Regions from separate parts of the Micromonospora sediminimaris genome, predicted to be linked through region 1. Evidence: riboswitches for the same ligand, from Rfam matches in the RefSeq annotation. Region 1 holds a riboswitch; the other holds the start of a gene.

Region 1 (7,908 bases):
CACCAGGGTCGCCAACGCCAACCGGGTCAGCTCACGAAGTGCGCACAGCATTGCCGGCCACAGTGGACGGGCGAATGCTGGAGACGACACGGGATCCAACCTATCCCGCCGTCGGCCTGATCGCAGCGCGGCGATCGTTCCGGGTGGGTGAAGCGCGCCACGTCGTCTGATCAGGACGTCTGCCGGCTCAGTGGTCGGCGGTGTCGGTCACCTGCTCCTTGGTGAAGAGGGCCAGCAGGTCACCCACCTGGTGGTCGGCCTCCGCCGGGTGGCGGAACCGCCCGGCCGGGTTGAGGGTGTACTCGTTGCGCCGGCCCACCCGGGTGCGGTGCAGGTAGCCGCCCGCCTCCAGGTCGGCGACGATGGCCTGAGCGGCACGTTCGGTGACGCCGACCTCCGTCGCGACGTCGCGTAGCCGGGCGGTGGGGTTACGGGCGATGGCGAGCAGGACGTGCGCGTGGTTCGTGAGGAAAGTCCAGTTCCGTGCGCTTTCTCGTCCGTCAGTGCTCGCCATGCCCGCCATCGTATGACCTGCCGTTCGAGTACCCCGGCCCGCGTCGTTACCGGCCTCGGTTCGGCCGAGCGCAAGCGTCGACTGATGTATGAAATGCATATCACGTATAGCTTGACGTGCGTTATGGCGCGTGTGACCGTGATGGCAGCCCGTGACCAGCGCCGGCCGGGATGACCAGGCATTCCTCCCAGAGATGAGGTGCAGCCGGATGAGTCGACCCGGAACGCTCGGTCCCCAGCCCGGACCGGACCGCGAGTTGCTCAGCGCGGATCTTCCCGGCGCCCCGCAGCGGGCCCTCGCCGAGTTGCTCGCCGGGAACCGTCGGTTCGTCACCGACGCACTGCGGCATCCCAACCAGAACGCTGGGCGGCGGGCCGCCGTCGCGGCCGAACAGCATCCCTTCGCGGTGATCGTCGGCTGCTCCGACTCCCGGCTCGCCGCCGAGATCATCTTCGATCGCGGGTTGGGCGACCTCTTCGTGGTTCGTACCGCCGGACACACCGTCGGGCCGGAGGTGCTGGGCAGCGTGGAGTACGCGGTGGCCGTGCTGCGTACGCCCCTGGTGGTGGTGCTCGGCCACGACTCGTGCGGCGCTGTCCAGGCGGCCCGCGAGGCACTGGCCACCGCCACCACGCCGCCCGGGCATCTGGGCGCCGTGGTCGACGCCGTGGTGCCGAGCCTGCGCCGGGCGCAGGACGCCGGAGTGCACGACCTGGACGGCATCGTGGACATCCACATCGCGCGGACCGTCGAGACGATGCTGGCCTCCTCCGCGACTCTCGCTGCGGAGGTGGCGGCCGGGCGATGTGCGGTGGTCGGCATGTCGTACCGACTGGCCGCCGGTGAGGTGCGGGCGGTCGCCGCGGAACCCGCCGCACTCGGCGGTGCGATGGCGACCGCGCCCTGATCCCGCGACCCGTCGCGAGGAATGAGGCCGGTCCGGGTACCGGCAGTCGGCGACCGCGTCCGACGGTGACCTCCGGAACGCCGAGGGCCGTCCCACCACGGTTGGCGGGACGGCCCTCGGTGCGTCGTGTGAGCGATCAGAGCAGCGACACGTGTACGTGGTCCGTGTGGTTGGACGGGCCACTGTAGGAACTCCAGCGCTCGGTGGCCGCGAACCAGATCTGCCGGTTCCAGATCACGTAGTAGACGCCCAGCCGGTCGGCGTTGCGGACCAGGAAGGCCGCCAGGTTGTTGCCGTAGATCCGGGTGTCGTTGTTGTGCCACGGGCTGAAGCCGCTGTTCTGCAATGACCAGTCACAGGCCCGGCCCTTGGGGTGCTCGAACTTGTCACCCGGACGGAAGCAGCCGACGAACCGGTTGAATCCGGCTCGCTTGACCTCCTTGTACATGTGCAGCGTCCGCGGCGTGATGCAGCCCGACGTGGTGGGGTCGTTCTGGCTGCACGACTCGGGCTTCCAGCCACCGTCCGAGGCCCGGTTCGGCGCGATCCGGGCCACCGGCGAGGTGGCGTCTACCAGCCCGCCGGTCAGGCCGACACCACCGACCAGTCGGAGGGACTTCTCCGCCTCGCTCTTCTTGCGCGCCATGTCGTTTGTCAGCTTCTTCTGCTCGCGCACCTCGGCGTCGAGCGCGAGCTTGGCCTGCTCGGCGCGGAGCTTGATCGCGTTGACCTCGCCCAGTTTCTTGTCGTTCACCAGGTTCAGCTCGTCCAGTGCCGAGGCCCGGTTGATGAACGAGTCCGGTGCGCTGCTCTGCAACAGCATGGCGATCGCGCCGACCCGGCCCGTGCGGTACGACTGGGTGGCGATCTGAGCGACCTGTGGCGAGAGTGCGTCCAGGTCAGCCTGAGCGGCGCGGACCTCAACCGCCAGTCGGAGTTGCCGCTTCTTGGACTTCTCCAGTTTGGCCTTGGCCTTGGAGTAGTCCCGGGTGGTCGCCTCGATCAAGTCGTTGAGCATCGGCGGGGCGTCGTCGTGCTCTGCTGGTTTGGGGTCGTTCGGTGCGGCCGTCGCCGGCATCGGACCAGCGAAAACGGCGAACGCGGCGAACACGGCCACCACGGGCGTCAACCAGCGGCGTAGGGGTGCCGTCACTGTTTTCCCTTCCATCGACCGCCGACCGGGTTAGCTGACGGGTTCGGGACGGAAGTGGCCCCTACCGCTTTCGCGGATTCACCCCACGTACCTGGGTCCCCGGCTCGCCTGGCGGCGATTGGGCGGCGGCACCGCAGGCGCCGCTGCGCGCCTTCGGCGGTGACCGGCAGTGAGGTTACCTGACAGTCCATCTGTGCTTCTACGCCCCGAACCCGACTAGATGCGTCATTTCGTAATCGCTTTGAGTGACCAGCGACACGATTACGAGCCGCGTTTACAGGGGCGGTCACGTTGAGGAGTGTCACCATGTGGTGTCCGTGCTCCTGTCCGGGTCGGGCCACCTTGAAGGGGTGGCGGGGGGCGTGTTTCGGGTGGGTGGGGTGCTGAGGGCGTGGAGCGCCTCGGCCCGGTCCGTTGCCGGCCGGGGAATCACGGGGGTGGGCTCACCGCTGTGGACGTCGGCGTCGCCGCGCCCGGCGGTGCTTACCACCGCGGCCAGCGCGGTGGTAAGCGGTACCGCGGCGATCAGCCCGAGCGTGGCGACCACGCTACGAACGATCTCCGTGGTGAGGAACTCGCTGGTCAGGATCTGCCCCAGTGCGCGGGAATCCGCGGTCAGCAGAAGCAGGAGTGGCAGCGAGGCGCCGGCGTACGCCAGCACGATCGTGTTGACCACAGAGGCGATGTGTGCCCGCCCGACCCGGGTGGCCGAGCGGTACAACTCCCGGCGGGAGAGGTCCGGGTTGGCGTGGCGCAACTCGTTGACCGCGGCGGCCTGGGTGACCGTGACGTCGTCGAGTACGCCCAACGAGCCGATGATGATGCCGGCGAGCAGCAGACCGTGCAGGTCGACGTCGGCCCGGAACATGGACAGGGTGGTGGCGTCCTCGCTGCCGAAACCGGTCAGGTGGGTGGCCCCGGTCGCAGCCAGCCCGAGCAGCCCGGTGAGCACCAGACTGGCGAGCGTGCCGAGCACGGCCACCGAAGTCTGGGCGGATATGCCGTGGGTCAGGTACAGCACCACGAACATGATCAGCGAGGCGCCGACGATGGCGACCGCGAGCGGTGGCTGGCCGGCGCTGATGCCGGGCAGTACGAAGGTCAGCAGGATGGCGAAGCTGGCGGCCAGGCCACCCAGCGCGGCCAGTCCGCGTAGCCGCCCGAAGGCGACGATGGCGGCGGCGAAGAGGACGGCCAGCCACACCAGCGGCTTGCCGCGTTGGTGCTCGGCGATGTTGTAGGTGCTGACCGTCGGATCCTCCGGGTCGATCAGCGAGACCAGGATGATGTCGTCGTCGACCTCGACGCGAGGGGCGCCCGGCCCGGTCGGGATGGGTGTCTGCACCTCCTGCCCGGCGTCCGGTCCGGTCTGTACCCGGACGGTGACCGTGCCGCAGGGGCCGTCCGCAGCCGTCGGAGTCCCCTCGGGTACCACCGGGTTGGGCGGGCATGGCTCGCTGACCACCCGGGTGACCGTGCCGTGGTAGCGGGGGGTGTCGTCGGCGGCCTCGGGGCGCGGGGCGTCCCGGGGCCAGAGCACGATGGCGGCGACCAGGGTGGCGATGAAGAGGGGGACCACCGTCACGACGAGGATCCGCCGCACCCCCGGCGGGGTGGGCGGAGCGGAACGGGTGTGGTCGGCGCCCATTCAGTGTCTCCCAACGATTTCAGGGCTGAGTACGTGTCGATGGGCGAGACGGTTCAGTGCCGCCGGACGGCGGTGTGGAAGGGCAGCCCGAATGGCCTGAGTGTGGCGGGGTGGCTGCGTACCGTGAGCTGTGGACCGGCTCGCGACGGCCGTGCGGGCGTACGCCTGACGGCGACCTCGGGCCGCGAGGCACGGATTTCGGCTGGCCATCGTGTGCGAATGGTAACCAGCCGGACCTGTCGACGCCTGTCGCGAGGGTGCGTCGGCGGGTCGGGTCAGCCGCGCTTCATGAGTCGGCCCACGGCGGCCATCATCTCGGTCGCCATCTCGTCGGCGCGCCCCTCGGCGGCACCTTCGTGCATGCAGTGCCGGGCGTGCCCGTCGAGCAGGCCGAGGGCGACCTTGTCCAGGGCGGCCTGGATGGCCGAGATCTGGGTGAGCACGTCGATGCAGTAGCGGTCCTCGTCGACCATCTTCTCGATGCCGCGCACCTGGCCCTCCACCCGGCGCAGGCGGGCGAGGAGCTGGTCCTTGCTGGCGGTGTAGCCACGGATCGGCGCGGGTGTGCTCATGCCGGCAAGAATAACCTACCCCCAGGGGGTATGGTACGGTCGGTGCGACGGATACCCCCTGCGGGTATCCGGGTGGGTGTTCGACCCACCCTTCCAGAGTGGTGAGGAGAGTTCCATGGTCAGCACGACGTACCAGGTGCAGGGCATGACCTGCGGGCACTGCGTCAACGCGGTCAGCACCGAGATCGGTGCGATCGAGGGTGTCAAGGACGTTCAGGTGGATCTGGCCGCCGGTCGGGTCACCGTCACCAGCGACCAGCCGCTCTCCGACGACGCGGTGCGTGCCGCCGTGGACGAGGCCGGATACGAGCTGGCCGGCGCCTGAGCCGGCCGGCGCGCGGAAACCGAGGGGTCAACCATGAACACGGCGACGAAGCTGAGCGGCTTCGTGCTCGGCCTGGCGGCGGTGTTCGGCGCGGCGTACGGGGTGGGGCAGCTGACCGGCCCGGTGACCGTGGTCGCCGCCGGCCACGACAGCGAGGGTGCCGGCCACGGCGAGGGTGACGCCGGGCATGAGGAGGCGGCCGGGCACGAGGAAGGGGCAGCCGGGCACCTGCCCGGCGGCCTGCTCGTTGCCGACCGTGGCTACACCCTGGTGCCGGTCGACGCGCCGCCGGGTGAGTTCGCGTTCCGGATCACCGGTCCCGATGGCCGTCCGGTGACCGGGTACGACGTCACCCACGACGAGCGGATGCACCTCATCGTGGCCCGCCGCGACCTCTCCGGCTTCCGGCACGTACACCCGGAGCTGGCCGGGGACGGCACCTGGCGGATCGTCTCACCGATGGACTCTCCCGGGGTGTGGCGGGCCTTCGCCGACTTCACCCCGACCGGCGGCGACCCCCTGACGCTCGGCGTCGACGTGACCGTCCCCGGCGCGCTGGCCGAGCGACCGCTGCCCGCCCCGGCGAGCAGCGCCACCGTCGACGGCTACACCGTCGCCCTCACCGGAGCCCCGCAGCCGGGGCGCACCACGACGCTGACGCTCACCGTCAGCCGCGACGGCGCACCTGTCACCGACCTGGAGCCGTACCTCGGCGCGTACGGTCACCTTGTCGCGCTGCGCCGTGGTGACCTGGCCTATCTCCACGTACACCCCGAGGGCAGCCCGGGAGACGGGCGCACCGCCCCCGGCCCACAGGTCAGCTTCGCCACCGAGTTCCCCTCGGCCGGCGCGTACCGGCTCTATCTCGACTTCCGCCACCGGGGAGTGGTGCGTACCGCCGAGTTCACGGTGCACGTCGGTGACCCGGGCGGCACCACCGGACCGGCCGACGGGCACCCCACCACCGCGCCCGAGGACGGGCACGGGACCCCCGGGCACGGACACGACTGACAGGACCCGCAATGAGTACGAGCCGACCCCTGACCACCGCGCCGCACCTGATCGAGCTGGCCATCGGCGGGATGACCTGCGCGTCCTGCGCCGCCCGGATCGAGAAGAAGCTCAACCGGATCGACGGCGTGCAGGCCACCGTCAACTACGCCACCGAGAAGGCGACGGTCTCGTACGCCGACCCGGTCACTCCGGACGATCTCGTCGCCACCGTCGAGAAGACCGGTTACCAGGCCAGCCTGCCGCCGCCGCCCACCCCGGCCGGACCGGCTGCCGCCGAGCCGGCGGACCCGCTGCGTGCCCTGCGTACCCGGCTGTGGGTGTCGGTGGCGTTGAGCCTGCCGGTGATCGCGCTGGCCATGGTGCCGGCCTGGCAGTTCACCTACTGGCAGTGGCTGTCGCTGACCCTGGCCGCCCCGGTGGTGGTCTACGGCGGGCTGCCCTTCCACCGGGCCGCGCTTGTCAACCTGCGGCACGGTGCCGCGACCATGGACACCCTGGTGTCGCTGGGCACGTTGGCCGCCCTCGGCTGGTCGGTGTGGGCGTTGTTCCTCGGCACCGCCGGCACCCCCGGCATGACCCACCCGTTCAGCTTCTCCATCGGTCGTACCGACGGCGCCGGCAACATCTATCTGGAGGCGGCCGCCGGGGTGACCACCTTCATCCTCGCCGGTCGCTACTTCGAGGCGCGCGCGAAGCGCACCGCCGGGTCGGCCCTGCGGGCCCTGCTGGAACTGGGCGCCAGGGACGTGTCAGTGCTGCGGGACGGGGTGGAGACCCGGGTCCCGGTCGACCAGCTCGCGGTGGGCGACCGCTTCGTGGTGCGGCCCGGCGAGAAGATCGCCACCGACGGGAAGGTGGAGGAGGGCTCCTCGGCGGTCGACGCCAGTCTGGTCACCGGCGAGTCGGTACCTGTCGAAGTGGGAACGGGTGACGCGGTGATCGGCGGCTGCGTCAACGCCGGTGGCCGACTGGTGGTCTCCGCGACCCGGGTAGGCGCCGACACCCAGCTCGCCCAGATGGCCCGGCTGGTCGAGCAGGCGCAGAGCGGCAAGGCCGCCGCCCAGCGGCTCGCCGACCGCATCTCCGGAGTCTTCGTGCCGATCGTGATCGCCCTGGCTGCCGGCACCCTGGGCTGGTGGCTGGGGAACGGCGCCGGCCCGGCCGCCGCCTTCACCGCCGCCGTGGCGGTGCTGATCATCGCCTGCCCGTGCGCCCTCGGCCTGGCCACCCCGACCGCGCTGCTTGTCGGCACCGGGCGGGGCGCACAGCTCGGCGTCCTGATCAAGGGGCCGGAGGCGCTGGAGTCCACCCGGCGGGTGGACACCGTGGTGCTCGACAAGACCGGCACCGTGACCACCGGCCGGATGAGCCTGCTCGCGGTAACCCCCGGCGGAGGTGAGCGACGCGACGAGGTGCTGCGCCTGGCTGCCGCCCTGGAGAACGGCTCGGAGCACCCGGTCGCCCGAGCGGTGGTGGCCGGTGCCGCCGACGTCGGCGTGCTGCCGCCGGTCACCGATTTCGCGAACGTGGCCGGGCTGGGGGTCAGCGGCGCCGTGGACGGCCGCCAGGTGCTGCTCGGCCGGGCCCGGCTGTTGGAGGAGCGGGGTCTGGTCGTACCGGACGACCTTGCCCGGGCAGCGACCGACGCGGAGGCGGCGGGGCGCACGGCCGTGCTGGTCGGCTGGGACGGCCAGGCCCGCGGCCTGCTCGCCGTGGCCGACCAGGTGAAGCCGACCAGCCGGGAGGCGGTACGGCGGCTGCGCGCGCTCGGCCTG
Region 2 (7,908 bases), on a different contig from region 1:
ATCGCGCGCCCAGCGCAGGTCAGGCCGGTTGTTCGTGGGCACGCCGGCAGTGCTGGAAAACGACGGGGATGGCGTCGGCCCGCTACCCTGGTTCGGCGGCGTCGGCAGAGGTCGAACGCTGAGTGATAAGGCCAATATAGTTCGGATATGGGTGATTTGTTGTGCCCGCATCCGTGAATTGCTCATCCCGAGGGGTGGCGACCGAGGCGGTTGAAGGAATACTGTCGGTCGCGGCCCGCGTACTGATGAGGCGCCCGTCGTACGGGCGAGTGGAGGTGCTCGCGTGAGCCTGTCGATCCTGCAGACGGTTCGGCCCGGTGGTGTCATCGAGATCGCCCCTCGGGGTGAGATCGACGTCGACACCGCGTACGAGGTGAAAGAGGCCATCGCCGAGGTGCTGGCCAAGGGGCGGCCGGCCCGGATCGAGCTCAACATGCGGCTGGTCACCTTCATCGACTCGGTGGGCATCAGCGCGATGGTCGCCGGATTCCAGACCGCCGAGGTCAGCGGGGTGAAGCTGATCGTCACCGAGCCGAGCCGGTTCGTGCACCGGCAGCTCTGGGTGACCGGCCTGCTCGGCCTCTTCGGCGCGCCGGAGCCCTACTACGCCGGGGCGGCCACGGCTCCCGAGGTGCTCCCCGGGGCCTGACCGCATCGACTACCGCAGGGGCACCTGATCACTCCCGGTCGAGGCCGGACAGGTCCACGTCGGCCACCTCGGTGACCGCCCGGACCGCGGTCACCGATGCGTAGCCGTCGGCGAGCAGAGCCAGATCCGTGCCGGGCTGTACCGCCTGTCCCGGCTCCTCCAGCGAGGTACGCACGAAGCCGTGCCCGGATTCGGCGACGGTCATCTGCACCTGGCCGAAGGTCGCCAGGGTGGCATGGCGTACCCCACGCAGTCGAGCCAGCGGTAGATCGGGCGCATTGACGTTGAGCACGCTCTCCGTCGGCGCGGCGGTCAGCCGGGGCAGCAGATCCAGGGCGACGTGGGCGGCGGTGGCCCAGTTCCGTTCGGCGTCGCGAACCCGGGCGGCAGCCGCCACCGCGGCACCTCCGCTGGCCGCCGTCGCCTCACCCGCCGAGAGCACGTCCAGCGACACCGCCATCGCCCGGCAGCCGTTGGCCGCAGCGGTGAAGGCGGCCCCGACGGTGCCGGAGTGCAGCACCGCGCGGCCGGCGTTGGCGCCTCGGTTGATGCCCGACAGCAGCACCGACGGCGGCGGTCCGAAGGCACCGTGTACGGCGATGAGCGCGATGAACCCGGGCGAGCCACCGACGCCGAACGTCGGCACGCCGTCGAGCTCCGGTAACGGATGGTCGTGGACCACCACGTGCCCGTCCTGCTCCATGGCGCTCATCGCGGCGCTGGTGCCGCTCGCCTCCTCCAGTGGGGCAGCCACCACCACGTCCAGGCCCCGGTCGACGGCCGCCCGAGCCAGCGCCTGGATGCCCGGCGCGGCGATCCCGTCGTCGTTGGTGATCAACACCCGCAGCGTCATCGGCCACCCGCCCGTTGCGCCAGTTCGTCGGGGGTGGTCCGCTCCTGGGGACGGCTGCCCGCCGGTTCCAACCGGACCCGGTCGACGAGGCCGTTGATCGAGTCGAGGCGGCCGGTGCCGAGGCCGTGTCGGGTGACGTTGAGCGCGCCGGCCGCCGCGCCGGTACGGATCGCCGTGCGGACGTCGCCGCCCCGGGCCACCACGGCGGCCACCCCGGCGGTCATCGAGTCGCCCGCCCCGCGCGGGTCGGCGGCCTCCAGCCGCGGCATCCGCACCTCGAACACCTCGCCGTCGACAAGCGCCAACGCGGGCTTGTCGGCCCGGCTGACCACCACGTTCTCGGCGCCGGAGGCGTGCAGGTCGTACATCGCGCGGGTGAGCTCCTCCTCGTCGTCGCCGTCGGCCCGCCCGTCGGCGATCAGTTCCTCGTGGCTGACCTTGAGAAAGAAGACACCGCTTTCCAGGACGGCGGCGAGGTGCTCGCCGCAGAGATCCACCACCACTCGGCCACCGTTGGCACCGAGATCGGCCGCGAAGCGCCGGTAGAGGTCGGCGGGGACCAGGGACGGATGGTTCGGCCCGCTCAACACGCTCACCGGCGCGCGCAGGCCCTCGCCGAGTGCGAGGTTGTAGAGCTCGTCCAACTCGTGCCGGCTCAACGGCTGGCCGATGACGTCGACGATCTCCTGACGGGTCCCCTCGCGGCGGTCGTGCACGTACCCGCCGGTGCCGCCGGAGTCGCGGGCCACCACCTTCAGGTCGACTCCCTCGCTTACCAGCAACGGTTGCAGTACCTGCCCGACCTCGCCGCCGAGCGCCGCGCAGAGCACCACGTCGACGCCGAGGGACAACACCATCCTGGCCTGCCACACCCCCTGCCCGCCCGGGTGCAGGTGCAACTCCGGTGCGTCGCTCGGCTGGTCGATGGTCACGGTCAGCAGCGGTGTCGGTGCGAAGATCATGACGCGGCCGGTCATGACCGCTCCCCGTTGTCCGTACCGCCGCCGGGTCTGGCGATTCGCTCGTTCATGGCGTTCCTCCCGTTAGCGGACAAATACCGCTTCCTGGTACGACGGTAACCAAGGAGGCGCGTCGATGCGCGCCGAAGGGACGGTGCCCCGCCGGCCAACGGTGAAACGCAGCGCCGGGTGAACCGCTCGTGAAGAGCAGTTCACCCGGCGCGAAGAGGAAGTCAGTACACCGACAGGTGGACGTGGTTGGTGTGGTCGCTGGACGGGTCACCCCGGGCACCGCTGTACGACTTCCAGCCGCTGCTGGGCAGCCAGATCTGCCTGTACCAGATCACGTAGAGCACCGCGAGCCGGTCGGCGTTCTTGACGAAGTACGCCGCCAGGTTGTTGCCGTAGGTCCGGTCGCCTCCGGTCGCGTCCCCGCCGAAGCCGTTCTTCTGGGCGGCGAAGTCGCAGGCCCGACCCTTCGGGTGCTCGCCCGAGCCGCCGGAGCGGTAGCAGGAGACGTACCGGGTGAAGCCAGCCGACTTGGCCTGCTTCAGCGCATGCAGGGTGCGTGGGGTGATGCAGCCGTTGGCCGGGGTGGGGTCGTTGACGCTGCACGACTCCGAGGGCCACGACCCGTCGGAGTTGCGGGGAGCGGGCTTGGCGGTGGGACTCGACCCGCTGCTGCGCGACGGTGACCGGGCGGCCCGCTCGGCGGCCCGGGCCCGTTCGGCCGCCTCGTCCCGCTCGATGGCCACGGTCAACGCCCGCTCGGCCTGGTCCTTGCGCTTGGCCATCACGGCCACCTGCTTGCGCTGCTCCTGGATCTCCACGTCCAGGGCCTGCTTGGTGGCGCTGACCTCGTCCCGGGCCACCTGGAGCTCACGCAGCGCGCGATCCTCGTTGGCAGCCACCGCGTCCAGCGCTGCCGCCCGGTCCATGAAGCCGGCCGGTGAACCGCTGTTGAGCAGAGCCGACGCGGCGCCCAGCCGCCCGGTGCGGTACGCCTGTGCGGCGATCTCGGCGACCTTGGTGCCCCGCTCGGCGACCTGACTCTCGGTCGTCTTGAGCTGCTCGGCAAGCTTCTTCTGGCGCTTGACCGAGCGGTCGAGTGCGGTCTTGGCGTCGAGGTAGCCCTTGCTGGCGGCCTCCAGTTGGGCCCGCAGCGCCGGGGTGCCGCCCTCGTCGTCCACGTCGCCCGGGGCAGCCGCCCGCAATGGCGGCGATGCCGCGGCGGCGGGGGTGAAGGGGGCCAGCGCGACGCCGAGAGTGAGGGCGAGCGCGGCGGCGATCAGGGCCGCCGTACGGGCGGCCGGTCTTACCGTTGCCACTGCTGGCATGCACGTTTCCTTCCGTCAGCCGCCGACCGGGTTAGCTGACGGGTTCGGGACGGAAGATCCCTACCGCTGACGCGGATACACCCCAGGAACCTGGTTCCCCGGTTCGCCCTGGCGGGCGATTAGGCGGCGGCCGCCGCCGGCACCTGTGGGTGCCGCCTGGCGGAGGCCGGGTCCGAGCCTACCGGTGCCCATGTGACCGGTGCAGCTGCTGTTACTGCTGGTGTTCAGTTGTTGACTAGTAGAACAGACCAAAAGCGGACAATAACCCCTTTTCTCTGATTCTTCCGGTCACCACTGCGCCGCCCCGCAGTGCCCGGGATCCGACCGCGGCTCGATCTGGAGGGTCGCGTGCTCGATCTGGAAGTCCTCGTGCAGCGCCGAGCGGGCCGCCGCCAGCACGGCGCCGACGTCGGCGCCCGGTCTGACGGTGAGGTGCGCCGAGGCGACCTCCATGCCGGAGGTCAACGTCCAGACGTGCAGGTCGTGGACGCCGGCCACGCCCGGCACCGCGGCCAGCCGGTCGTACACCGCGGTGACCTGAAGGTGTTCCGGAGCGGCCTGGACCAGGATGCGTACCGCGGCCCGGCCCAGGCGCCAGGTCCGGGGCAGGATGAACGTGGCGATCGCGGTGGCCACCAGAGGATCGGCCCACCACCAGTCGGTCACGGCGATCAGCAGGGCGGCCGTGATCACGCCAAGCGAACCGAGCAGGTCCGCCAGCACCTCCAGATACGCCCCGCGCAGGTTGATGCTCTCCCGCGCCCCCGGACGCAGGAGGGCGAACGCGGCGACGTTGGCGAGCAGGCCGAGTGCGGCCACCACCAGGACCGGGCCGGCGAGCACCTCGGGCGGATCGCCGATTCGGCGTACCGCCTCGACCAGCACGTACACCGCGACGCCGGAGAGCAGTACGGCGTTGGCCAGGGCCGCGAGCACCTCCAGTCGGTAGAGCCCGAAGGTGCGTTGCGGGTCCGTGTCGGCCCGACGGGTGGCGGCCACGGCCGCGAGGGCCATCCCGATGCCCAACACGTCGGTGAACATGTGCCCGGCGTCGGAGAGCAGGGCCAGCGAACCGGTCCGCAGAGCGGTGCCTGCCTCGATCACCATCAGCGCGCTGAGCAGGGCGAACGCTGCCCACAGCCGGCCGGAGTGGCGGTGGGCGGCGTTCGACACCGCAGCGTGGTGGTGGTCATGGCCGGCGCCCACCCAGACACCTTGCGTCGTCCGCCGGACCGGGGACGGAGCTATGCCAACATCGCTATGTGTGCAATCGTCGGGCGGGTCGCCGTGCTCGGTTTCAACCGGTCGGGTCGACGGTGGTCAACCGCTGGGTGGCCCGGGACAGGGCGACGTAGAGGGTACGGACACCGGAGCCCGGCTCCGCCCGGATCTCCGCCGGGGCGACCAGCACCACACCGTCGTACTCCATGCCCTTGGCCTCCAGGCTGGTCACCACCTGCAACCGCTGCCCGCCCAGCGCCCCCAGCCAGGCCGCGACCTGGTCCCGTCGGGGCACCGGAGTGATCACGCCGACGGTCCCCTCGACCTCGCCGAGCAGGGCGCTGGCGGCCGTCACGACGGTGGTCTCCAGCTCGGGCGCCGGCACCTCGAGCTGGAGTGGATCGATCCCGGTGGAACGGACCGCGGTGGGCAATGCGAGATCCGGGTACGCCCGCCGGATCTCGGCCGCCGCCACCGCGAAGATCTCCGCCGAGTTGCGGTAGTTCGTGGTGAGCGTGAACCGGTGCCGGCGGCGGCGCCCCAGCGCCTGGTCGCGGGCCCGGGCCAACTCCTGCGGATCTCCCGTCCACGCGGTCTGCGCCGGATCACCCACCACCGTCCAGGACGCCAGCCGCCCGCGCCGGCCCACCATCCGCCACTGCATCGGTGAGACGTCCTGGGACTCGTCGACCACCAGGTGGGCGTAGTCGCGGTAGTCCTCGGGGCGTTCCCGGGCGGCCTGACGGGCAGCCCGCTGCCGGTCGGCATGGGTGCTCAGCTCACGTACCCCGCCGGCCAGCTGGAACGGATCCCGTTTCGGGCGGGCGGGACGCATCGGCTTGCCGAGCAGCGCGTCCAACTCGTCCAGCAGCGCGACGTCGGCCACGGTCGGCCCGTCCGTGGCCAGCTCCCGGTACGCCGCACCGAGCAGCCGGATCTCGGCACCGGAGAGCAGGCCCCCGCCGTACCGGCGCAGCCGCTGCGGTTCGGCCAACCAGGCGAGCACATGCCGCGGATGCAGCCGGGGCCACCACGCCTTGAGGAACTCGCGGAAGTCCGTCCGGTCGATCAGCTCGTCCTCGAAGGCACGCTGTTCGGGCAACCCGGCGATGCCCAGCCGGCGAGCCTGCGCCCAGAGCGCGGCGAGCACGCCGTCGAAGCCGGCCCGACGCACCTCGTTGCGGCGGGCGCCGCGGGGCAGCGCCCGGTCCCGGATGGCGTCCAGCTCGGCCTGCTCCAACCGCAGCAACGTGCCCCGGTACAGCAGGCGCAGCTCGGTCGGGGAGTCGGGGACCGCGTCCCGGGCCGCCCGTTCCAGCACCCGGCGCATTCGCAGCGAGCCCTTGATCGCCGCCACCTCGGGCGGGTCGGTGCGGGTGGCCACCACCCCGGGAAACAGGGTGCCCAGCGAGCGCAGGGTGGCGGTGTCCTCGCCCAGCGACGGCAGCACCGAGGCGATGTACTCGACGAAGACCGAGGAGGGACCGATCACCAGGATGCCGCCTCCGGCGTACCGGCTGCGGTCGGCGTAGAGCAGGTACGCCGCGCGATGCAGCGCCACCGCCGTCTTGCCGGTGCCCGGGCCGCCGGAAACGAGGGTCACTCCCGAGCCGGGGGAGCGGATCGCCTCGTCCTGCTCGCGCTGGATGGTGGCCACGATGTCCCGCATGCCCCGGCCGGTGGTCCGGGACAGGGTGGCCAGCAGCGCGCCGTCGCCGACCACCGGCATGTCCGGCGGGGCCGCGTCCGGGTCCAGCAGGTCGTCCTCGATCCGGGTGACCCGCTCCCCGCTGGACTGGATCGTCCGACGCCGGACGACGCCCAGCGGCTCGGCCGGGGTCGCCCGATAGAAGGCGGCGGCAGCCGGGGCCCGCCAGTCCACCACAAGCGTGGTGGCGTCCTCGTCGCGGATACCGAGTCGCCCGACATACAGGGTCTGCCCGTCACGCAGGTCGAGTCGGCCGAAGACCAACCCCTCGTACTCGGCGTCGAGCACATGGCGTCGCTGCGCGGCGTGGAAGACCATCGCGTCGCGTTCGACGAGCGCACCGAAGTTGCCGACCCGGGCCAGCCGGTAGCCCTCCCGTTCCGCGCGAACCGCGGATCGGCGCAGCTCGGCCAGTCGCGCGTACACCCGGTCGAGATGCCGTTGCTCGGCGGCGATCTCCTGATCCAGGGTGCTCTGGTCCACCGCTCGCTCTCCTCGTGACGCCGCCCGGCCAACCGCACGAGATTACGCCCCGCGTCCCAGGGCGCTTCCCCCGGATCTTCGCCGACCTGCGACGGACCCGGCGGCAGGGCACCGTGGCCGCAGCGGGTGGCGGTCAGCCGAGGACGCGCTGCCCGGCCGGGAGGTCATCGAGGACCCGGCGCAACACGCCGGCCAGGGCGGCGTTGACCTCCTCGGGACGCTCCATCATCAACATGTGTCCGGCACCGGGGCAGACGGTCAGCTCGGTGGCGGGCAGCGCGGCGGCGATGGACTGCGCACACGGCGGCGGGGTGAGCCGGTCCCGGTCGCCGACAAGCGCCGCCGCCGGCAGGTGAGCCAGCGCGGTGAGCGTCGCCAGCCGGTGCTGGGTGCCGATGGAGGCGCGGAACCCGCCGATCGACCGCAGCGAGGCGCGGGCCACCGCCGAGGTGACCAGCCGGATGTCCGTGGCGTCGCAGCTGTCCCCGAACAGCATCCACCGGATGCTCGGTCGGAGCGCGCGCAACAGGGCCCGGGGCGGTCGCCAGGCGCCGCAGCGGGCGAGAACGCCGGCTCCGGTGGTTTCGGCCAGCCGGATGATCCGGGCGATCCGGGGAGAAAGGCCGTAGACGGTGTGGGTGTGCCCTTCGGCGGTGGTGGAGACGAAGACCAGACCGGCGGTGCGTCGGGAGAAGTGG

The links. A riboswitch is a leader RNA that binds a small molecule or an ion and turns the genes downstream of it on or off. The one in region 1 is predicted to bind cyclic di-AMP.
Region 2: another riboswitch for cyclic di-AMP. It lies ahead of Vse01_RS19065 (coiled-coil domain-containing protein); the one in region 1 lies ahead of Vse01_RS08275 (coiled-coil domain-containing protein).

The regions. Positions count from the first base shown of each region.
Region 1 covers NZ_BOPD01000009.1:246,908-254,815, reverse strand. The annotation lists gene Vse01_RS08290 (hypothetical protein) at 1-90, opposite strand, end outside; gene Vse01_RS08285 (helix-turn-helix transcriptional regulator) at 188-523, opposite strand; gene Vse01_RS08280 (carbonic anhydrase) at 723-1,421, shown strand; gene Vse01_RS08275 (coiled-coil domain-containing protein) at 1,558-2,574, opposite strand; cyclic di-AMP (ydaO/yuaA leader) riboswitch at 2,578-2,709, opposite strand; gene Vse01_RS08270 (YibE/F family protein) at 2,876-4,222, opposite strand; gene Vse01_RS08265 (metal-sensitive transcriptional regulator) at 4,498-4,794, opposite strand; gene Vse01_RS08260 (heavy-metal-associated domain-containing protein) at 4,910-5,119, shown strand; gene Vse01_RS08255 (DUF8832 domain-containing protein) at 5,153-6,130, shown strand; gene Vse01_RS08250 (heavy metal translocating P-type ATPase) at 6,142-7,908, shown strand, end outside.
Region 2 covers NZ_BOPD01000023.1:48,390-56,297, forward strand. The annotation lists gene Vse01_RS19050 (STAS domain-containing protein) at 284-649, shown strand; gene surE (5'/3'-nucleotidase SurE) at 678-1,502, opposite strand; gene Vse01_RS19060 (1-phosphofructokinase family hexose kinase) at 1,499-2,479, opposite strand; gene Vse01_RS19065 (coiled-coil domain-containing protein) at 2,695-3,798, opposite strand; cyclic di-AMP (ydaO/yuaA leader) riboswitch at 3,803-3,934, opposite strand; gene Vse01_RS19070 (cation diffusion facilitator family transporter) at 4,087-5,004, opposite strand; gene Vse01_RS19075 (HelD family protein) at 5,096-7,210, opposite strand; gene Vse01_RS19080 (alpha/beta fold hydrolase) at 7,344-7,908, opposite strand, start outside.